One region of the Pseudomonas sp. NyZ201 genome, then DNA from elsewhere that is predicted to be linked to it. Evidence: riboswitches for the same ligand, from Rfam matches in the RefSeq annotation. Region 1 holds a riboswitch; each other region holds the start of a gene.
The links. Region 1 has a riboswitch for cobalamin ahead of ACPFMA_RS15155 (CbtB domain-containing protein). Riboswitches for the same ligand answer to the same signal wherever they lie in the genome.
Positions count from the first base shown of each region.

Region 2: linked by a shared signal. The riboswitch ahead of ACPFMA_RS18730 (TonB-dependent receptor plug domain-containing protein) and the one ahead of ACPFMA_RS15155 (CbtB domain-containing protein) in region 1 are both predicted to bind cobalamin.
Region 3: linked by a shared signal. The riboswitch ahead of cobO (cob(I)yrinic acid a,c-diamide adenosyltransferase) and the one ahead of ACPFMA_RS15155 (CbtB domain-containing protein) in region 1 are both predicted to bind cobalamin.

Region 1 is NZ_CP187557.1:3,411,954-3,419,447, reverse strand. Features, by position in the region: gene ACPFMA_RS15180 (hypothetical protein) at 1-61, shown strand, start outside; gene ACPFMA_RS15175 (DUF1272 domain-containing protein) at 184-429, opposite strand; gene cobM (precorrin-4 C(11)-methyltransferase) at 498-1,244, opposite strand; gene ACPFMA_RS15165 (cobalamin biosynthesis protein) at 1,274-1,699, opposite strand; gene ACPFMA_RS15160 (CbtA family protein) at 1,699-2,394, opposite strand; gene ACPFMA_RS15155 (CbtB domain-containing protein) at 2,404-2,592, opposite strand; cobalamin riboswitch at 2,690-2,908, opposite strand; cobalamin riboswitch at 2,965-3,165, shown strand; gene cobW (cobalamin biosynthesis protein CobW) at 3,260-4,330, shown strand; gene cobN (cobaltochelatase subunit CobN) at 4,334-7,494, shown strand, end outside.
Region 2 is NZ_CP187557.1:4,218,780-4,226,273, forward strand. Features, by position in the region: tRNA gene ACPFMA_RS18705 (tRNA-His) at 80-155, opposite strand; tRNA gene ACPFMA_RS18710 (tRNA-Leu) at 228-312, opposite strand; tRNA gene ACPFMA_RS18715 (tRNA-His) at 366-441, opposite strand; tRNA gene ACPFMA_RS18720 (tRNA-Arg) at 485-561, opposite strand; gene folD (bifunctional methylenetetrahydrofolate dehydrogenase/methenyltetrahydrofolate cyclohydrolase FolD) at 842-1,696, shown strand; cobalamin riboswitch at 1,789-1,990, shown strand; gene ACPFMA_RS18730 (TonB-dependent receptor plug domain-containing protein) at 2,109-4,043, shown strand; gene ACPFMA_RS18735 ((2Fe-2S) ferredoxin domain-containing protein) at 4,184-4,534, shown strand; gene ACPFMA_RS18740 (ABC transporter substrate-binding protein) at 4,531-5,448, shown strand; gene ctlX (citrulline utilization hydrolase CtlX) at 5,582-6,499, shown strand; gene ACPFMA_RS18750 (ornithine cyclodeaminase) at 6,528-7,494, shown strand, end outside.
Region 3 is NZ_CP187557.1:1,513,300-1,520,793, forward strand. Features, by position in the region: gene ACPFMA_RS06975 (PQQ-dependent sugar dehydrogenase) at 1-254, opposite strand, end outside; gene ACPFMA_RS06980 (hypothetical protein) at 350-928, opposite strand; cobalamin riboswitch at 1,087-1,296, shown strand; gene cobO (cob(I)yrinic acid a,c-diamide adenosyltransferase) at 1,414-2,025, shown strand; gene ACPFMA_RS06990 (cobyrinate a,c-diamide synthase) at 2,022-3,317, shown strand; gene bluB (5,6-dimethylbenzimidazole synthase) at 3,314-3,964, shown strand; gene cbiB (adenosylcobinamide-phosphate synthase CbiB) at 3,961-4,869, shown strand; gene cobD (threonine-phosphate decarboxylase CobD) at 4,862-5,854, shown strand; gene ACPFMA_RS07010 (cobyric acid synthase) at 5,851-7,305, shown strand; gene cobU (bifunctional adenosylcobinamide kinase/adenosylcobinamide-phosphate guanylyltransferase) at 7,307-7,494, shown strand, end outside.

The DNA of each region.
Region 1 (7,494 bases):
CGGTGGCGCGGTGTTGACCTGGGTGGCTGGGTTCATCAAGAGCAAGATGCAGGCGCATTGAACCGCTAGAGGCAACGACGCAGACCTTGTGGGAGCGGGTTCACCCGCGATTGCGATAGTGAATTTACTACTGCAATCGCGGGTGAACCCGCTCCCACAAGGTCCGCGTCGCTTGCACGGGATTCAGTGTGCAGAACAACCCTGGGCCTTCACCGTCCGCACCGTCGTCGCCGGATTCTTCACCAGCTTCTCGCCGACCCGCGCCGGCCGCGGCTGCAATTCACCCCCACAATTCGGGCATTTGCCCTTCAATTGGTCGCCTGCACAGCTACGGCAGTAAGTGCATTCGAACGAACAGATCATCGCGTCGCGACTGTCGCCCGGCAGTGGTGTGGCGCAGCATTCGCAGCAAGGACGAAGTTCCAGCATCGGGGCAATCCTTTCTCGGGTGGTGGTTGCCGTAGAGTGCAGGCCCGCCAACGGCAGTGCAAGGGGCCTCAGGGCCGGTACAGGTGGGCATGCCCGGCACGGTACAACGCCGATTCGCGGAAACTGTCGCTGGCCAGAACACGACCCACCAGGATCAGCGCGGTACGCCGGAAGCCCTTGACCGCCGTCAGTGCGACGATATCGTCCAGCGTCCCCAGCACCCAGTCCTGGTCCGGCCACGTCGCGCGGTGGACCACGGCGATCGGGCAGTCGCCGCCGTAATGCGGGCGCAGTTCCTCGACGATCTTCGGCAGATGGCGCACCCCCAGGTGAATCGCCATGGTCGTCTTGTGGCTGGCCAGGCTGGCGAGGGCTTCGCCTTCGGGCATCGGCGAGGAATCGGCGAAGCGGGTGAGGATCACGCTCTGGGCGATGTCCGGCAGGGTCAGTTCGCAGCCGAGCAGGGCGGCGCTGGCCGCCGTGGCCGTGACCCCGGGGATGATCTCGTAGGGAATCCCCAGCTCGCGCAGGTGGCGGATCTGCTCGCCGATGGCGCCATACAGGCTGGGGTCGCCGCTGTGCACCCGGGCGACATCCTGACCCTTGGCATGGGCGGCGGCAATCGCCTCGATGATCTGTTGCAGGTGCAGTTCTGCACTGTTGATCAGGGTCTCGGCGTTATGCCCGTCGAGCACAGCGGCGGGCACCAGCGAGCCGGCATAGATGATGACCGGGCACCGGCGGATCAGGCGCTGGCCCTTGACGGTGATCAGCTCCGGATCGCCAGGGCCGGCGCCGATGAAATAGACGGTCATGGGAAGTCTCTGGAAAACGGAATGACGGATTATCCGCCAGAAGCAGGGAGCCAGGCCAATGCCAGGGTCATATCGTCGCGCACGATGCGTTCGACGCGCAGTGCGGCCAGCCCGCCGCCCAGTTGTTCGGCCAGGGCCAGGGCGCTGCTTTCCGCCACGCCATAACAGCCGCTGTGCTGAAAGGCAATGGCCGAACGATGGCTAAGGCGCGGGGTATAGGCAGCGAGTTGCACGGCACTGAAGAAGTGCAGGGGCAGGCCGAGATCGGCAGCCAGTTGCAGCAGGCCGGGTTCCTGGCGCTTGAGATCGATGCTGGCAAGACCAACCAGCGCGGCGAAAGGCAGGTTGCGCGACTGCATGACATCGCGCAGCAACCCGGCCAGTTCGCTGGCCGGAGCGCCACGCCGGCAACCCAGCCCGGCGTACAGCGACGCTACGCCGGGCGGGACGGCCATCAGGCGGACTGCCGCCGGTACAGCCAGGCGCTGATCAGGCCCAGGGCCAGCCAGAAACCGGCATTGGTCAGCAACGAAGCGACAATGAACTGCGATTCCAGGGCTTCCGGCGCCAGGCTTTCATGCACTTCCGGCTGCGGCGCGCCGATCACATGGGGAATTGCCAGCAGAATCAGACCGGCGATTTTCAGCACCCAGTTGCCGGCAAACACCATCAGTGCCAGGCCGACAGCGGTGGCAGCGGCGGTGCCAACCCACCAGAACTGGCGCTGGGCCAGGTCTGCGGCCGCAGTGCCGGGCAGTTCCGGTGGCAGGCCGAGGTTCGGCGCCAGGCAGAACACGGCGAACCCGCCCAGGCCCCAAAGCGCGCCGGCACCGATGCTGCGTGGACTGCGCAGGGTGTACATGCCCGCCAGCAACAAGGCGAAGCCTACCGCGACCACCAGGTTGCCGCCGGTGGTGGACAGCACGCGCTGCCAGCCATCTTCCGGCGACCAGGCTTCGGCGTCGTGGTGATGGCTTTCGCCAGCGGCGGCGTCGGCATGCTCGTGCTCATGGGCGGCAGCCGGTGCAGAGCCCTCGTAGGTTTCCGCCTGGAGAATCAGCGGCGCGACCCAGAAGCTTTGCAGCACGGTCAGCAGCAAGGCCGCGAGCAGCCCGGTAAAGCCCGCGGTACGGGCAATGCGAGTGAACATGATGCGACCTCAGTGGCAAGGGAAGGCGGCGCTGTGGCGGGTATCGTGGGCGGCGTTGTGCACCGCTTCGATATGCGAGAAGCCGGCGAAATAGACCAGGCACAGGCCCAGTACCGAGGCGCTGACGGCAGCGACGACGCGTTGGCTGAGGGTGGTGGAGGTAGTGCTGGCGTGACTGGCGGTGGTGGTGACGGGCATGGCGCTTTCCTTTTGCAGTTGTCGTGGCAACAGGCAAGCGCGAAGAACTCCGGGGCATGGAAGTCCAGGAGTGCAACGTCGCCCGCCCACCGCGGGTTTGGTCAAATCGGTCGTGGGCCGGTCTCCGGGCTTTCAAGGGGCCATGGGCCTGGGCGTCTCCTTCCCATGCCGGACTGCTGGCACAGTGGATCAGACGTTTTCCTCGATTACCGTTGCGGGGGCAGCACCGGACTTGCCACGGTCTTGAAGACCACCGCGCACCGGTTTCCCGTTTCACCTTTTGCAATAAAAAGGCACCCAAACGAATTGCGTTAGGAAATCACGCGCGTTGACATCCGTCAATACAGCGGTTGACCGCCCTCCGGGCACTGCGTAGCCTTGCCGGTTCGAGGTTCTCCGACACGGGTCGGAGCTAAGACGGGAACGCGGTGCCGAAGCCGCGGCTGCCCCCGCAACTGTAGGCGTTGAGCCCACCGACCATTGCCACTGCCGGTTATATAAGGCGGGAAGGCGTCGATGGCGTCCCGAGGACACAATGCAAGCCAGGAGACCTGCCTCGACCAGATTCCACATTAACCGGGCGGGGTGATCCGGTGGCGAACGCGTCCAGACCGCACGGTGCCTGGCCTCCGTCCCCATGCCCGCCATGCTGCCAAGGGCATCCGACATGAAAACACTGGCCAAACTTCCCGTTACCATCGTCACCGGCTTCCTCGGCTCGGGCAAGACCACCTTGCTGCGCCATATGCTCGACAACGCCAATGGCCGCCGTATCGCGGTGATCGTCAACGAGTTCGGCGAGCTGGGCATCGATGGCGAAATCCTCAAGCAATGCAGCATCGGTTGCACCGAGGAAGAGGCCAACGGCCGCGTCTACGAACTGGCCAACGGCTGCCTGTGCTGCACGGTGCAGGAAGAGTTCTTCCCGGTGATGCGCGAGCTGGTGGCGCGCCGTGGCGACCTGGACCAGATCCTCATCGAAACCAGCGGCCTTGCCTTGCCCAAACCGCTGGTCCAGGCGTTCCAGTGGCCGGAAATCCGCAATGCCTGCACCGTCGATGCGGTGATCACCGTGGTCGACAGCCCGGCCGTGGCCGCCGGCACCTTCGCCGCCTTCCCCGACCAGGTCGATGCCCAGCGCAAGCTTGACCCGAACCTGGACCACGAATCGCCACTGCACGAGCTGTTCGCCGACCAACTGGCCAGCGCCGACCTGGTGATTCTCAACAAGTGCGACCAGATCGCCCCTGAAGCCCTGGCCGCCGTGCGTACCGAGGTCGAGGAAGAGCTGCCGCCCGCGGTCAAGGTGGTCGAAGCGAGCAAGGGCGTGCTGCCGCTGGACGTGCTGCTGGGCCTGGGGGCCGAGTCCGAGGCCCATATCGACGGCCGCCGCACCCACCATGATTCGCACCATGACGGCGACGATGACCACGACGATCACGACCACGACGCCTTCGACTCCATCTCCCTCGACCTGCCGGAAGCCGACGAAAGCCTACTGCTCGACGCCTTGACCCAACTGGTCAGCGAGACCGGCATCCTGCGCGTCAAGGGCTTCGCGGCGATTCCGGGCAAGCCGATGCGCCTGCTGATCCAGGGCGTGGGCAGCCGTTTCGACAAGCATTTCGACCGCGCCTGGCGCAGCGACGAAGCGCGCATCACCCGCCTGGTGCTGATTGGCCAGGACCTCGATGCCTCGGCCCTCGAAGCGCGGCTGCGCGCGGCCCTGGGCGCCTGATCCATGCACCTGCTGCGGACCCAGCCCGGCGGCTTCGTGCCGGACGACAGCATTGCCGACCTCGGCCAGACCCCGGCCGAACTGGTGATTCTCTGCAGCGGTGATTCGCACCTGGCGTTGCTGGCGGAAGCCGCCCGCGAGCTGCCGGAGGATTACCCCAGCCTGCGCCTGGCCAACCCCATGCAGGTACAGAACCACGCCTCGGTCGACCTCTACGTCGACCAGGTGTTGCGCCACGCCAGGGTGATCCTGGTGTCGCTGCACGGCGGCATCGGCTATTGGCGCTATGGCGTCGAGCAGCTTGTCGAACTGGCGACCCGTGGCGTGAAGCTCATCCTGGTCCCGGGTGACGATCGCCCGGACCCGGAGCTGAGCAGCCTGGGCAACGTCGCAGCCGAGCAGGCCGAGCGCCTCTGGCACTTCCTGCGCCAGGGCGGCAAGGCCAATGCCCTGAACCTGTTCAACTGCCTCGCCAGTTCCTGGCTGGGGCGCGATTACCCCTGGGACGAACCACGGCAACTGCCGCGTACCAGCCTGTATCACCCGCGTCATGCCGAGGCCGGAATGGCCCACTGGCGCGCCGATTGGCACGCCGGGCGACCCGTTGTGCCGATCCTGTTCTATCGCTCCCATCTGCAAGCGGCCAACACCGGTTTTATCGATGTGTTGTGCCAGCGGCTGGAAAACACCGGGCTGAATCCGCTGCCGATCGCCGTGGCCAGCCTGAAGGAGGCCGGCTGCCTGGCCCAGGTCGAGGACTGGCTGGACGAAACCGATGCGGCGTTGATCATCAACACCACCGGTTTCGCCCAGTCGAGCCCGGAACAGCCGCACCTGCGCCCGTTCCGCCGCGATATCCCGGTGCTGCAGGCGATCTGCGCCCAGGACAACGAACCCGGCTGGCAGGCCAGCGAGCAAGGCCTCGGCGCCCGCGACCTGGCCATGCACATCGCTTTGCCGGAACTGGACGGGCGCATCATCACCCGACCGATCAGCTTCAAGGACCTGGCCTGGCGCAGCGAGCGCAGCCAGTCCGATGTGGTCTGCTACCGGCCGCAGCCCGAGCGCATGGACTTCGTTGCGGAGCTTGCGCGGCGCTGGTGCGCGCTGGCGCGCCTGCCCAACCGGCAGAAGCGCGTGGCCCTGGTACTGGCTAACTACCCGACCCGGGATGGCCGCATCGGCAACGGTGTCGGCCTGGATACCCCGGCAGCGGCGCTGAATATCCTGCGTGCCCTGAAACAGCAGGATTACCCGGTGGGCGAGCTGCCGGACAGCGGCACCCGGCTGATCCACGACCTGCTCGGTGGCGTCAGCAACGACCTCGACAGCCTCGACCAGCGCCCGTGCATGCAAAGCATGGCCCTGGATGACTACCTGGCGGCCTTCGCGCAGTTGCCCGAGGCCAACCAGCGGGCGGTGCGCGAGCGCTGGGGCGAACCCTCGGCGGACCCGATGTTCCGTGGCGGGCGGATGATGATTGCCGGCCTGCGCCTGGGCCTGACCTTTGTCGGCATCCAGCCGGCGCGGGGTTATCAACTCGACCAGAGTGCGGTCTATCACGATCCCGACCTGGTCCCGCCCCATGGCTACCTGGCCTTCTATTTCTGGCTGCGCCATGGCTTTGCCGCCGATGCGCTGATCCATGTCGGCAAACATGGCAACCTGGAGTGGCTGCCGGGCAAGGGCGTCGGGCTGTCGGCGGGCTGCTGGCCGGATGCACTGATCGGGCCGCTGCCGAATATCTACCCGTTCATCGTCAACGATCCGGGTGAGGGCGCCCAGGCCAAGCGTCGTACCCAGGCGGTGATCATCGATCATTTGATGCCGCCGCTGACCCGTGCCGAGACCTACGGGCCGTTGCGCAACCTGGAGCGCCTGGCCGACGAATACTACGAGGCGCAGTTGCTGGACCCGCGACGTGCCGTGGAGTTGCAGAAGGAGATCCTGCAACTGGTGCGCGACAACCATATCGACCGCGAGCTGCAACTGGACGGCGCGCTGGACGATGCCGCAGTGTGGCTGCCGCGCCTGGATACCTACCTGTGCGACCTCAAGGAATCGCAGATTCGCGACGGCCTGCATGTGTTCGGCGAGTCGCCCACGGGCCGGCTGCGCATCGATACCCTGGCGGCACTGCTGCGGGTAGCCCGTGGCGACGGTCGCGGAGCCAACGCCAGCCTGCCGCGGGCGCTGGCCCGCGCCCTGGCGCTGGGCTTCGATCCGCTGGACTGCGAGCTGGGCGAGCCCTGGCACGGGCCCCGACCACAATGGCTGGCGAACCTCGACGACGCGCCGTGGCGCACGGCGGGGGATACCCGCGAGCGTCTGGAAATGCTTTCGGCACGCTTGATCGAGCAGACCCTTGCCGGCGAGCCGGCGGTGCCGGACGACGCGCAGTGGAACGATGTGCGCGCGGTGCTGGAGGCGCTGGCCGAGCGTGTTGCGCCGCAACTGGACGCCTGCGGCGAGGCGGAAATGCACGGCGTACTGTCGGCCCTCGAAGGGCGTTTCGTCCCCGCAGGCCCCAGCGGTGCGCCGAGCCGCGGGCGTCTCGATGTGCTGCCCACCGGGCGCAACTTCTATACCGTCGATGTGCGCAACCTGCCCACGGCCACCGCCTGGCGCCTGGGCTTCACTTCGGCCAGCCTGATTCTCGAACGTCACCTGCAGGATCACGGCGACCATCTGCGCCAGCTTGGCCTGTCGGTCTGGGGCACGGCGACCATGCGCACCGGCGGTGACGATATCGCCCAGGCCATGGCCCTGATGGGCGTGCGTCCGGTATGGGCGGCGGGCAGTCACCGGGTCGACGATTTCGAGATCCTGCCGCTGAGCCTGCTGGACCGCCCTCGGGTGGACGTGACCCTGCGCGTCTCCGGCTTCTTCCGCGATGCCTTCGGCAATCTCATCAAACTGTTCGACGCGGCGGTACAGGCGGTGGCGGCGCTGGACGAGCCGGACGACATGAACCCCCTGGCGGCGCGGGTGCGCAGCGAGCACGCCGAACTGCTCGCCAGCGGCCTGGACGCAGAGCAGGCGCGGCGCCAGGCCGGCTGGCGGGTGTTCGGCGCCAAGCCCGGCGCCTACGGAGCGGGGGTGCAGAACGCCATCGACGGACGCCTGTGGCACAGCCGCGAGGACCTCGCCGAGGTCTACCTCAA
Region 2 (7,494 bases), 810 kb from region 1:
ATCTCGAACCCGCCCCACACGCCTCCGCCCCAAAAAAAGAAAAAGGCGCCTGGTTATTCACCAGGCGCCTTTCAAAATATGGGGTGGACGAAGGGAATCGAACCCTCGACCACAGGAATCACAATCCTGCGCTCTACCAACTGAGCTACGCCCACCATAGCTGTACGCGCTTCTCAGCGCGGTGTTGCCGGCATTCCCGCTTCAACGTGCGACGGGAAAAGCTTGAATGGTGCGGACGAAGAGACTCGAACTCTTACAGCTTGCGCCGCTGGAACCTAAATCCAGTGTGTCTACCAATTTCACCACGTCCGCGTGAAGCATTTAAAGCAAAGGCGCCAGACTTTCATCAGGCGCCTTCTGGAATATGGGGTGGACGAAGGGAATCGAACCCTCGACCACAGGAATCACAATCCTGCGCTCTACCAACTGAGCTACGCCCACCATATTGCATGCTGCTTTTACTTGTGCCAAAGCTGCCTTTGATTGGCGCACCCGGCAGGACTCGAACCTGCGACCATCCGCTTAGAAGGCGGATGCTCTATCCAGCTGAGCTACGGGCGCACATTTAATCTGCTTTCGCTTGCGATTACAAATTAACTTTCGGCCGTACCGAACAAGCCAAAATCCGCTTATTCTGCCCGACCTTGCTAACCAGTGCTAGGCCCTGCCCGACAAGTGAGGCGCATCTTATAGACGCACTGAAATAGCGTCAACAGATTTCTCAAAAAAATTCATTTTATTGAAGGGCTTAGGCTATTTGCCGGACCAAGCGCCTTTGCCCTGCGCGCGGCTCATGAGAGAATGCGCGCTCTTTTTTTCTCTCGATGGTTAATCACCCGTCATGACTGCACAACTTATCGACGGCAAGGCGATCGCCGCCAGCCTGCGCCAGCAGATCGCCCAACGTGTCGTTGAACGTCGCCAGCAAGGGCTGCGCACCCCCGGCCTGGCGGTGATCCTGGTTGGCACCGACCCGGCTTCCCAAGTCTACGTTTCGCACAAGCGCAAGGACTGCGAGGAAGTCGGCTTCATCTCGCAAGCCTTCGACCTGCCCAGCAGCACCAGCCAGCAGGAACTGACCGACCTGATCGATCGCCTCAACGACGACGCGAACATCGACGGCATCCTCCTGCAACTGCCGTTGCCGGCCCACCTCGACGCCTCCCTGCTGCTGGAGCGCATCCGCCCGGACAAGGACGTCGACGGTTTCCACCCCTACAACATCGGCCGCCTGGCCCAGCGCATTCCGCTGCTCCGCCCGTGCACCCCGAAAGGCATCATGACCCTGCTGCAAAGCACCGGGCAGGACCTCTACGGCATGAACGCCGTGGTTGTCGGCGCTTCCAACATCGTCGGTCGCCCGATGGCCATGGAACTGCTGCTGGCCGGCTGCACCGTCACCGTTACCCATCGCTTCACCAAGGACCTCGCCGGCCACGTCGGCCGTGCCGACCTGGTGGTGGTGGCTGCCGGCAAGCCGGGCTTGGTCAAGGGTGAATGGATCAAGGAAGGCGCCATCGTCATCGACGTCGGCATCAATCGCCAGGAAGATGGCAAGCTGGTCGGCGACGTGGTCTACGAGACCGCCCTGCCCCGCGCCGGCTGGATCACTCCGGTGCCGGGCGGCGTGGGCCCGATGACCCGCGCCTGCCTGCTGGAAAACACCCTGTACGCCGCGGAAGAACTGCACAAGTAACCTGCCCGCGCGAATGAAAACGGCACCCCGCGCGGTGCCGTTTTTTATGCCCGGGCGAAAAGCGCAGGTTGACGAACGGTCATCCCGATGGTCAGATGCCGCCCGTTTCAGGTGTCTGCCGCCGCCGCGCGGCAGGTGAAACGGGAAGCCGGTGCGTCCTTGAGGACAAGTCCGGCGCTGCCCCCGCAACGGTAAGCGAGTGAAGCATTCAACAGGCCACTGTGCAGACGCATGGGAAGGCGAAGCGCTTCGATACCCGCAAGCCCGGAGACCGGCCTGGAGCATCACGACTGAAGAACGGATGCGTCAGTCATTTGGCAAACCTGCGGTGGGCGGGCACGAGCCGGTAGACTGGCGCGCGCTCGCCAGCTCCCTCCTGTGCGCTTCCCGAAAAGTCCTTTTCGAGAAGTCAATGAATACACGGTACATCCCCCTGATCGGCTGCCTGCTCGGCGGCAACGGCGGCGCCCTTGCGACGACGCTGGAACTCGATCGGCAAATCGTCTCGGCACCTGCGGTGGAATCCGACACCATCGCGCAGATGGCCCGCTATGGCAGCAAGATCGAAGTGGTGGAGCGCGAGCAGATCGAACGCGCCGGCCCCAGCGCCGATATCACCCGCGTCCTGCAGATGTTCGTCCCCGGCCTGTATGTTGCGCCCAAGCAGGGGCCTTTCGACTACGGCACCTATTCGCTGCTGGGCGGGCGCAACGACGACACCCTGATCATGCTCGACGGTGTGCGCCTGAACAATCGCCTCTACGGCGGCATCTACATCGATACCCTGCCCGCCGCGGCCATCGAACGCATCGAGGTGCTCAAGGGCGGCCAGAGCCTGTTGTTCGGCACTCAGGCGGTGTCCGGAGTGATCAATATCGTTACGCGCAATGCGCGGTCCCGGGAGGCCTCGGGCCAAGTCAACCTGGGCGTGGACAGCTTCGCCGGACGCAATGGCGATGCCCGTATCGAGCGAATCTTCAGCAACGGCTTCGGCGACCTTGGCCTGCTGGCCTATGTCAGCCACAACATTTCCGAGGGCTACCAGCCCTACCGCAGCAGCGCCATCAGCGCAACGGTCAGCGACCGCAAGCGCAGCTACGAGGTCAACACCTTCGGGGCCAAGGCCACCCAGGGTTTCGGCGACGACAGCCGCCTGGAACTGTTCTATCAGTACAGCGCGGCCAGCCTCGACTTCCTGCGCCCCGATGCCAACCGCAACACCACCAACGACCGTGTCCAGCAGATCGCCACGGCCACCTTCCAGCAGCATCTGAACGAGCACTTCAGCTACTTCGTCAAAGGCCACATGAACGACTGGGACACCCGCTACAACCGGGTCTACAACACCAGCGTCGGCGGCATCGAAGTGAAGAACCACAACGACTACTGGGGCTTCAGCGACTGGGGCGTGCAGGCCGAGGGAGAAGCCGTGCTGCCCGGCGGCCACACCCTGGTGTTCGGCAGCGACAACCAGTGGTTCAAGGGCAAGGACGATGTCTTGAAGATCGACCAGAACCAGGCCGAGGCCCACGCCCTCTATCTGCAACTGCGCCCCGAGATTGCCGCCCTGCCCGACTGGCATCCCAGCATCGGTGTGCGCCGCGAGCACCTGAGCGGTGGCGACAGCGCCACCGTGGGCATGTTCACCTCGCTGTACGACCTGACCGACAACCTCAAGCTGCGCGGCCAGTTCGGCTCGGCCTACAAGTTGCCCAACGCCGAGCAGTTGTACGTCAACGAGCCCGGCGACGAGATGGGCAACCCCAACCTCAAGCCGGAGAAAAGCCGCAACGCCGAACTGGGCCTGGACTACAGCAACCTGCTCGACGGCCAGCCATGGAGTGTCAGCGCTACGCTGTTCCATCGGCGCATCGAGGACCTGATCACTCTCGTCGATACCCAATGGGTCAACGGCGACGGCGAAATCACCGTGCGCGGCTTCGAGCTCGACGGCAAGGTGCAGCTCGACGATCGCTGGCAGCTGCAGGCGGACATGACGCGCAACCTGAGCGAATCGCGTAACGGCGCCACCATCAACAACATCCCCGGGTTCTTCGCCCGCAGCCGGGTCGGCTACGAGTCCGCCGACCGTATGTGGGGCGCCGGTGCGGCGATCCGCTATATCGGCAGCGTGGAAAGCCCGCGGGGGATCGACTACGGGCACTACAGCGTGGTGGATGCCGACGCTTATCGGTATCTCGATCTCCAGCGCCAGCATCGCCTGGCCCTGTTGCTGGAGAACCTGCTGGACCGGGACTACACCACCAGCATGGACAGCGGGTCGCGTCGGGTGGGGAACCTGGGAAGGCCGTTTACGGCTGAAGCGCGGTACACCTACAGCTTCTGATTTTGTGCTGTGACTGATGGCCTCATCGCTGCGGTGCGGCGGTCCGACAAGCCAGCTCCCACAGGTACTGCACAGGTCTCAAACTTTGTGCTGAACCTGTGGGAGCTGGCTTGCCAGCGATGCTTTACCAAGGAAACACCATGAACGAACAGGACATACCCACCCACCCCGACTGGTCGCATATCCCCGAACATGCCCGCCACGTCATGCTCTGCACCGGCCCGCGCTGTACCCTGCGCGGGGCGCTGAAGGTGTGGAAGACGGTACGCAACGAGCTGCTCGCCGCCGACCGGATCGAGACGAAAAACGGCGTGCTGCTGACCCGTACCCATTGCCAGTTCCCCTGCAACCTCGGGCCTATCGCCACGGTCTATCCGGACCGTTGCTGGTACCGCATCGCCAGCCACGAGGACGCCCGGCGCTTTGCCCGCGAGCATCTGGTCGGCGGGCAACCGGTCAAGGACCTGCTGCTCGAGCGAGGTACCCAATGAAACACAGCCTCTGGCTCGCCCTGCTGCTGGGCACCAGCGCCCAGGCCCTCGACTACCGCAACTGCGGCGAAGACTGGGCCCTGCGCCAGTCACCGCCCCAGCGCATCCTCGCCCTCAACCAGCACGCAGCCGACATGGTCCTGGCCCTGGAAGCCGGTCCGGCCCTGGCGGCGGTGAGCTATATAGATGACGACGCCAGCGCCCTGGCCGCCAATCACTATCGCGGCGTGCCGCTGTTGTCGCACAAATATCCCTCGCCGGAAGTGTTGTATGCCGGACGCTACGATCTGGTGATCGGTGGTTTTCAAAGCGCCTTCCGCGACGGCGTCGGCCCGCGTCGCGACCTGGCCCGCCACGGCATCGCCAGCTACCTGCTGGAAAATGCCTGCCCGGCAAAACCCGAGGCAAGCGGTTTCCAGGCCATCGAACAGGACCTGCGCACCCTCGGCCGGCTACTTGGCCGTGTGCCCCAGGCCGAACGCCTGATCGCCCGGCAGCATGCCGACCTGAAGGCAGCGCAGCAGCTCGCCGACGGGCACCCGGCACTCAAGGTCTTCTACCTGGACAGCGAAACACGCGGTCTCGACAGCGAAGGCAAGCAGGGTTTCGTCAGCGAGCTGATCGCCAGCGCCGGCGGGCGCAACGTCCTCGCCGACCTCGACCTGAGGCGCGTCACCGTGGACGCCGAAACCCTGCTGCAACTGGACCCGGATGTCCTGCTGCTGGCAGATGCCGTCTGGTCCACCGCCGCTGCCAAACGCGCGTACCTGGCCGGTCACCCGGCCCTTTCCCGCCTGCGGGCGGTCAGGGAAAAGCGCATGATCGACGTGCCGTTCACCCATCTGGTCGCCGGCGAACACAGTGCCCGCACGGCCCTGCACCTGGCCCGTGAACTGGCAAGGATCAACCACTGATAACCGACAGCCGATTCGGCTGCAAAATCGCCGCTTTCAGCTTTCCCGGCTGGGCACTTCATAGGCTTCAGCCGGGATTGCAGCGCCATCGGGAGGACAATGTCCGCATCGCCAACACCTGGATGCGTGCCCGATGCAAACAACAAATACGGTCCTGATGATCCGCCCGGCGCGATTCGCCTTCAACCCGGATACCGCCCGCGACAACCATTTCCAGAAACCGCTGCTGGACGCCGACAGCGCTCAAGACAAAGCGCTGGAGGAGTTCGACGGCTATGTCGATACCCTGCGCCAGCACGGCGTCGAAGTGCTGGTGGTGCAGGACACCCCGGCACCCCATACCCCGGACTCGATCTTTCCCAACAACTGGTGGAGCAGCCACGCCGACGGCAGCCTGGTGCTCTACCCGATGGAAGGCCGCAACCGCCGCCTGGAACGGGACAAGGGCGTGCTGCGTGCACTCGACGAACGCTTCGCCATTCGTACCACCATCGACCTCAGCCCGCTGGAGCAAGCGGATATCTTCCTCGAAGGTACCGGCAGCATGGTTCTCGACCGCGAACACCGCATCAGTTATGCCTGCCACTCCGGGCGCACCCACGGCGAGGCCCTGCGCGAGTTCGCCGAACGCCTCGATTATCGCCTTTGCGTGTTCCACGCCGTCGATCGCCAGCAGGCACCGATCTACCACAGCAACGTGATGATGAGCGTCGGCCGCCAGCTCGCCGTGGTCTGCCTCGACGCCCTGCCCAACGCCGCCGAACGCTACACCCTGGAACGCAGCCTGCGCGATACCGGCAAGGACATCCTCGCCCTGGACTTCGACCAGCTCGAAGGCTTCGCCGGCAACATGCTCGAAGTCCATGACAAGCATGGCCAGCCGCTGCTGGTGATGTCGCGCAGTGCCTGGAACTCGCTGAACCCGGCGCAGCGCCGACAGGCCGAGCGCCACAGCCGCCCGGTGGTAGTGAATATCGACCATATCGAACGCATCGGTGGCGGCAGCGCGCGCTGCATGCTCGCCGAAGTGCACCTGCCCGTTCGTAACTGAAACCGACGCCAAGAAAAAGGAAGCCATCATGACCCGCTATATCGACGTGACCGACCTCAGCCACCTGGTGGCCCGCAAGGGCCTGACCACCTGCCTGGAACAAATGGCCGAGTACATCCGCCAGGACTACCTGCGCTGGCACGACTTCGAAAAGTGCGCGCGGGTGGCCAACCATTCGCCGGACGGCGTGATCGAGCTGATGCCGGCCTCCGACGCCAACCTGTACGCGTTCAAGTACGTCAACGGCCACCCGAAGAACACCCGCAACGGCATGCTCACCGTCATGGCCTTCGGCGCCCTGGGTGACGTCGACACCGGCAAGCCCCTGCTGCTCAGCGAGATGACCCTGACCACGGCGCTGCGCACCGCTGCCACCTCGGCCCTGGCCGCACGCTACCTGGCCCGTCCGGACAGCCGCAGCATGGCGCTGATCGGCAATGGCTCGCAGAGCGAATTCCAGGCCATCGCCTTCCACGCCCTGCTCGGCATCGAGGAAATCCGCCTGTACGACCTCGACCCGCAAGCCACCGCCAAGCTGGCCGCCAACCTTGCCGGCTACCCGGGCATCCGCCTGGTCCTGGCCCGGTCGGTGGCCGAGGCGGTACGCGGCGCCGATATCGCCACCACCGTCACGGCCGACAAGGCCTACGCCACCATCCTGACCCCGGAAATGATCGAACCCGGCATGCACCTCAATGCGGTCGGCGGTGATTGCCCGGGCAAGACCGAGCTGCACCGCGACATCGTCGAACGCTCCCGGGTGATCGTCGAGTACGAGCCGCAAAGCCGCATCGAAGGCGAGATCCAGCAGATGCCGGCCGATTCGCCGGTGACCGAGTTCTGGCAGGTGGTCAACGGGCAGGTCAAGGGCCGCGAATCGGCAGGCCAGGTGACCCTGTTCGACTCCGTCGGCTTCGCCATCGAGGACTACTCGGCGCTGCGCTATGTGCTGGATATGGCCAGGGCCCTGGACATCGGCAGCGAGATCGAACTGG
Region 3 (7,494 bases), 1.9 Mb from region 1:
ACATACAGCCAGCGCGGATGGTCCAGGCCATCGGCGAACGCGGCCACCCGCGTGCCCTGGGCCGCCTTGGGCGTGCTGCCGTCGGGCCAGCCCACCGCCGGGGCGATGTTCACCGTGGGGATCAGGGTCTTGTTCGGCTCCGGCAATTGCGGCGAAGGGCCGCTGCCATCCGTGACCTGGAGGCGGGCGGATTCGCCGCAGGCGGTCAGGCCGGTGGTGATGGCCAGCAGGATGGCGAGGCGCAGGGTGGGCATGGTCTGACTCCTTGGGAAGATCCTAAGAAGTCAGAGATTGAATCATGCAGGGAGGTTCAATTACCGGGGACCGCTCCAAGGCAGCCCAAAGTATTTCAGGCCTGCTTCAGGAGCAGCGCCACTCCCGGATAGTACTGCCCCACCTCGTCATGCAACTTGCGATACCCATACGGAAAACACCAGGCAATCGCACAGGCGGTGTGCTTTTGCAGATCGTCCACCAGGTCCTGCAACTCCTCCGGGCTGGCATGCTGCCCCAGCTTGCTCGGGCTGACGAACAGTGCCGCGATCTTCAACTGGCTCGGATAGGCGATGGCCTTGGCCTGCGTGGCCGTCTCCTGCAGCGCCCCGTCCAGGTCCAGGCGTCCGACCCTGGGCCAGCGCTGCTGGGCGTGCAGGTAGGCGGATTCATCCTTGCTGGCGATCAGCAGGTCGCAGTGCGCGGCGCGGTCGCCGTCATCCCGCTGTTTCTTGCTCTGGTAACCCTGCAAGGTCACCAGCTCGGCCTGCCAGAGCGCCGCCGAAAACAGCCCCAGGTTGCCTTGCATCCCTTGCCAGTACGGACCTTCGTTGTCGCCCAGGGTCTGGTTGAAACGTTCGATGCATTCGCCCCAGCGTTCAAGTGCCGGACGCAGGAACTCCAGGCGAGGATTATTGATGATCAGGCCTTGCATGCTGCTCTCCTTGGTCATTGTTGTACGAGCTACAGCTACAGCGAAAAATCATGGCAATGTGATATCACTGGCTTGGAGTGTGGCACAACGTGAAAGTTGCGCCGTTGGTCGCAATGTGATGGGTGTCTCCAATTGACGCTCCGGGCCCAACCCTCTAACCTTCGCGACGTGTTTCAGGTGCCCCGTGACTGCAAGGTCGACCGGGTGAAACAGGGAAGCCGGTGCGACTCCGGCGCTGCCCCCGCAACGGTAAATCGAGTCAAGACCGCGCATGGCCACTGGGTGTTCGAACCCGGGAAGGCGCCCGGTCAGGATCGCCCGGCGATCCGCTCGTGAGCCCGGAGACCGGCCTGCAAACAGTCAACGGCACCACGGCGGGTGGTGCGCGGTTCTCCGGGCCCTTGCGCCCGGTGCCAGCGCGTCCCTCCGTGCCCCCATCCCCTCAGCTGTCGCCGCTTGGCGTCAGTGGCCCGCGGAGACCCCCGATGAGCGAATCCCCCGAACGTGACCAACGCCACCTGGCGCGCATGCAGCGCAAGAAGGCGGTGATCGACGAGCGTATCGCCAATGCCCCCAACGAATGCGGCCTGCTGCTGGTGCTCAGTGGCAACGGCAAGGGCAAGAGCAGCTCGGCCTTCGGCATGCTCGCCCGGGCCATGGGCCACGGAATGCAATGCGGCGTGGTGCAGTTCATCAAGGGGCGCAATGCCACCGGCGAGGAACTGTTCTTCCGGCGCTTTCCCGAGCAGGTGCGCTATCACGTCATGGGTGAGGGGTTCACCTGGGAAACCCAGGACCGCCAGCGCGATATCGCCGCTGCCGAGGCTGCCTGGGAAGTGTCCCGACAACTGTTGCGCGACCCGCAGATCGGTTTCGTCGTGCTCGATGAACTGAATATCGCCCTCAAGCACGGCTACCTCGACCTCGACAGCGTGCTCGCCGACCTCCAGGCCCGCCCGCCGATGCAGCATGTGATCGTTACTGGTCGCGGCGCCAAGGACGAAATGATCGAGCTGGCCGATACGGTCACCGAGATGGGCATGGTCAAGCACGCGTTCCAGGCCGGCATCCGCGCGCAGAAGGGCGTCGAACTATGAGCGACACCCGGCATTGCCCGGCGGTGCTGATCGCCGCGCCGGCTTCCGGCCAGGGCAAGACCACCGTCACTGCCGCCCTGGCCCGCTTGCATCGCAACCAGGGGCGCAAGGTCCGCGTGTTCAAGTGCGGCCCGGACTTTCTCGACCCGATGATCCTCGAACGGGCCAGCGGTGCCCCGGTGTACCAGCTCGACCTGTGGATGGTCGGTGCCGAGGAAAGCCGGCGCCTGCTCTGGGAAGCGGCGGGCGAGGCCGACCTGATCCTGATCGAAGGGGTGATGGGGTTGTTCGACGGCACGCCGTCCAGCGCCGACCTCGCCCGTCACTTCGGCGTGCCGGTACTGGCGGTGATCGACGGTACCGCCATGGCCCAGACCTTCGGCGCCCTGGCACTGGGCCTGGCCCGTTATCAGCCCGACCTGCCCTTTGCCGGCGTGCTCGCCAACCGGGTTGGCTCGCTGCGCCATGCACAACTGCTCGAAGGCAGCCTGACCGAAGGCTTGCGCTGGTACGGCGGCCTGTCCCGGGAAACCGGGATCGAGTTGCCGAGTCGCCACCTCGGCCTGGTCCAGGCCAGCGAACTGACCGACCTCGACCTGCGCCTCGACGCTGCTGCCAAGGCCCTGGGTGATAGTTGCCAGTCCTCCTTGCCGCCGCCCGTGGCCTTCGAGCAGCCCGCTCCCCGGCCTATCGAGCCCATGCTGGAAGGCGTGCGCATCGCCGTGGCTCGTGACGAAGCCTTTGCCTTCACCTATGGCGCCAGCCTCGACCTGCTGCGGGAGATGGGCGCCGAGCTGCGCTTCTTCTCGCCGATCCATGATGGCGAACTGCCGGACGCCGAAAGCCTGTACCTGCCGGGCGGCTATCCGGAGTTGCATCACCATGCCCTGGCCGCCAACGCACCGATGCTGGCGGCGATCCGTGCCCATCACCAGGCCGGCAAGCCGCTGCTGGCCGAATGCGGTGGCATGCTTTACCTGCTCGAAGCCCTGACCGATGTCGCCGGCGAACGGGCCGAACTGGCCGGCCTCCTGCCGGGCGAGGCGAACATGCAGAAGCGCCTTGCCGCCCTGGCATTGCAGAGCGTGGAATTGCCGGAAGGCACGCTGCGCGGCCATACCTATCACCATTCCCTGACCAGCACCGCACTGGAGCCCATCGCCCGGGGCCAGAGCCCCAATGGCGGGCGCGGCGCGGAAGCGGTGTACCGTATCGGCCGGCTGACGGCCTCCTACGTGCACTTCTACTTTCCGTCCAACCCCGCTGCGCTGGCGGTGCTGCTGGCGCCATGAACGAGCACGCCTACAGCGAGGCCGAGCGAGCGGCCATCTACCGGGCCATTGGCGAACGTCGCGATATGCGTCATTTCAGTGGTGGCGAGGTGGCGCCGGAGCTCCTTGCGCGCCTGCTCGAGGCGGCGCACCAGGCACCCAGCGTCGGCCTGATGCAGCCCTGGCGTTTTATCCGCATCACCCAGCGCGCGTTGCGCCAGCGTATCCAGGCCCTGGTCGAGGACGAGCGCCTGCGCACCGCCGAGGCCCTCGGCCAGCGCTCCGACGAGTTCATGCAACTCAAGGTGGAAGGCATCAACGATTGCGCCGAACTGCTGGTGGCGGCGCTGATGGACAAGCGCGAGGCACATATCTTTGGCCGCCGCACCCTGCCGGAGATGGACCTGGCCTCGCTGTCCTGCGCGATCCAGAATCTCTGGCTGGCCGCCCGCGCCGAAGGCCTGGGCATGGGCTGGGTGTCGCTGTTCGATCCGCAGGCCCTGGCCGACCTGCTGCACATGCCCGCCGGGGCCAAGCCCCTGGCGATACTCTGCCTCGGCCCGGTCCATGAGTTCTATCCGGCGCCTATGCTCGCGCTGGAAGGCTGGACCACGCCCCGGCCGCTGGCCGACATGCTGTTTGAAAACCAATGGGGAGAAGCCGAATGAGTGTGGCCTTGCTGACCGTGGCCGGGGTGGCGCTGGATGCGCTGCTGGGCGAGCCGCGGCGCTGGCATCCGCTGGTGGCCTTCGGCCGTTTCGCCGGGCGCCTGGAACAACGCTTCAATTCCGGCGGGCGCGGCTGGCGCAGTCATGGCGTCACGGCCTGGTTCCTTGCGGTGATTCCGTTGACCCTGCTGGCGACCGCGTTGTCCTGGTTGCCTTATATCGGCTGGCTGGTGGAGATTCTCGCGCTGTACTGCGCCCTTGGCCTGCGCAGCCTTGGCGAGCATGTGCAGCCGGTGGCCGATGCCCTGCGCGGCGGCGACCTGGACGAGGCGCGCAAGCGGGTCGGCTACCTGGTCAGCCGGGAAACCGCCGAACTCGATGAGACCGCCGTGGCCCGCGCTGCCACCGAATCGGTGCTGGAGAATGGCAGCGATGCGGTATTCGCTGCGCTGTTCTGGTTCGTCATCGCCGGCGCGCCGGGCGTGGTGCTCTATCGCCTGAGCAACACCCTGGACGCCATGTGGGGTTACCGCAACGAGCGTTTCGAACGCTTCGGCTGGGCGGCGGCGCGGATCGACGATGTCCTCAACTATGTGCCGGCGCGGCTGGTGGCGCTGACCTACGCGCTGCTCGGCAAAACCCGTCTGGCGCTGAAGTGCTGGCGCCAGCAGGGCCCGAAGTGGGACAGCCCGAATGCGGGGCCGGTGATGGCTTCCGGCGCCGGTGCGCTGGGTGTCGAACTGGGTGGTTCGGCTGTCTATCACGGCGAGCTGCACGAACGCCCGCAACTAGGCGAAGGCCCGCCAGCGGACGCCGGCGCCATCGAACGCGGCTGGCAACTGGTCTGCAAGGGCGTGTGGCTGTGGTTGCTGCTGCTGTGCCTGGGAGCGGAATTCTATGCTTGAACACGGTGGCCGCCTGCTGCGGGCGATCGAACACTACGGTATCCCCCGTAAGGACTGGCTGGACCTGTCCAGCGGCATCGCGCCCTGGGCCTTCCCGGTTCCCGAAATTCCCTTGCGCGCCTGGGCACGCCTGCCGGAGACCGATGATGGTCTGGAGCAGGCCGCCGCTGCCTACTACGGCGTCAGCACACTGCTGCCGGTGGCCGGTTCCCAGGCGGCGATCCAGGCCCTGCCGCGCTTGCGGGCGCGAGGCAACGTCGGTGTGGTTTCGCCGTGCTATGCCGAGCATGCCGCTGCCTGGCGCCGGGCCGGGCATCATCTGTCGGAACTGGGCGAAGATCAGGTCGAGGCGCGGCTGGATGATCTCGACGTGCTGGTGCTGGTCAATCCGAACAACCCCACCGGACGTCTGTTCGGCCCGGAAACCCTGCTTGGCTGGCATGAGCGCCTGGCCCGGCGGGGTGGCTGGCTGCTGGTGGACGAAGCCTTCATGGACAACACCCCGGCCCACAGTATTGCGGCGTTCAGCCAGCGGCCGGGGCTGATCGTGCTGCGTTCGTTCGGCAAGTTCTTCGGCCTGGCCGGGGTGCGCCTCGGTTTCGTGCTGGCCGAAACGGCGCTGTTGCGCGCCCTGGCGGAAGAGCTGGGGCCTTGGTCGATCAGCGGGCCGACCCGGGTCCTCGGGCAGGCGAGCTTCGCCGACAGTGAAAGCCAGCGCGTGCAGACCGAACGCTGCGCCACCGCCAGCGCCCGTCTCGCCGCCTTGCTGGCGTCCGCCGGCCTGGCGCCCGCCGGTGGCTGTGACCTGTTCCAGTACCTGCGCCACGACCAGGCGGCGCTGTTCCACGATTTCATGGCGCGGCGCGGCATTCTCCTGCGCCTGTTCGACCACCCTCCGGGCCTGCGCTTCGGCCTGCCTGCCGACGAAGCCGACTGGCAACGCCTGGCCGCTGCGCTGGCCGCCTACCGCAAGGAACAGCCATGACCACCCTGATGGTGCAGGGCACCACCTCCGATGCCGGCAAAAGTACCCTGGTCACTGCGCTGTGCCGCTGGCTGAAACGCCAGGGCGTCGGCGTGGTGCCGTTCAAGCCGCAGAACATGGCGCTCAACAGCGCGGTCACCGCCGACGGCGGCGAGATCGGTCGGGCCCAGGCGGTGCAGGCCCAGGCCTGCGGGCTGGAGCCGCATACCGACATGAACCCGGTGCTGCTCAAGCCCAACAGCGACACCGGGGCGCAGGTCATCGTCCATGGCCGCGCGGTCACCAGCATGAATGCGGTGGCCTATCACGACTACAAGGCCATCGCCATGCAGGCGGTACTCGCTTCGCACCAGCGCCTGAGCGCCGCGTATCCCGTGGTGATGGTGGAAGGTGCCGGCTCGCCGGCCGAGATCAACCTGCGTGCCGGCGATATTGCCAACATGGGCTTTGCCGAGGCGGTGGATTGCCCGGTGATCCTGGTTGCCGATATCAATCGCGGCGGGGTGTTCGCCCATCTGGTCGGTACCCTGGAACTGCTGTCGCCGAGCGAGCAGGCACGGGTCAAGGGGTTCGTCATCAACCGCTTCCGGGGTGACATCGCCTTGCTCCAGCCCGGCCTCGACTGGCTGGAAGAGCGCACCGGCAAGCCGGTACTGGGCGTGCTGCCCTACGTGATGGACCTGCACCTGGAGGCCGAGGATGGTCTCGACCGCCGCCAGGGCGCCAAGGCGGCGCAGGTACTCAAGGTTATCGTTCCGGTGCTGCCGCGGATCAGCAACCACACCGACTTCGACCCGCTGCGCCTGCATCCCCAGGTGGACCTGCAATTCATCGGCCCGGGCGAGGCGATTCCGCCGGCCGACCTGATCATCCTGCCCGGCTCGAAAAGCGTGCGCGGCGATCTGGCGCAATTGCGCGAGCGCGGCTGGGAACAGGCGATTGCCCGCCACCTGCGCTATGGTGGCAAGCTGGTGGGAATCTGTGGCGGCCTGCAGATGCTCGGCCATGAGGTGCATGATCCGCTGGGGCTGGAAGGGCCCGCAGGGAGCAGCCCGGGGTTGGCGCTGCTGGACTACTCGACGGTGCTGGAGGCGCACAAGCAGCTGCGCAATGTCAGTGGCAGGCTGACCCTGGAACAGGCTGCGATCAGCGGCTACGAGATCCATGCCGGCGTCACCGAGGGGCCGGCCCTGGAGCGTCCGGCGGTGAAACTGGCCGACGGTCGCGACGACGGCGCCATCAGCGCCGATGGCCAGATCCTCGCCACTTATCTCCATGGCCTGTTCGAATCCCCCGACTCCTGTGCCGCGCTGTTGCGCTGGGCCGGGCTCGAACAGGTCGAGCGCATCGACTACCACGCCCTGCGCGAGCGGGACATCGAGCGCCTTGCCGATCTGGTCGACAAGCACCTGGACCCGGCGCACCTTCGTCAACTCTGCGGGCTCGACTGACATGCTCAACCTGATTCTCGGTGGCGCCCGTTCGGGCAAAAGCCGCCTGGCCGAACAACGTGCCCAGGCCAGCGGCCTGGCGGTGACCTATATCGCCACCAGCGAACCCCTCGACGGTGAAATGAATGCCCGGGTGCAACTGCACCGCGAGCGGCGCCCGGCCGAATGGGCGCTGATCGAAGAGCCACT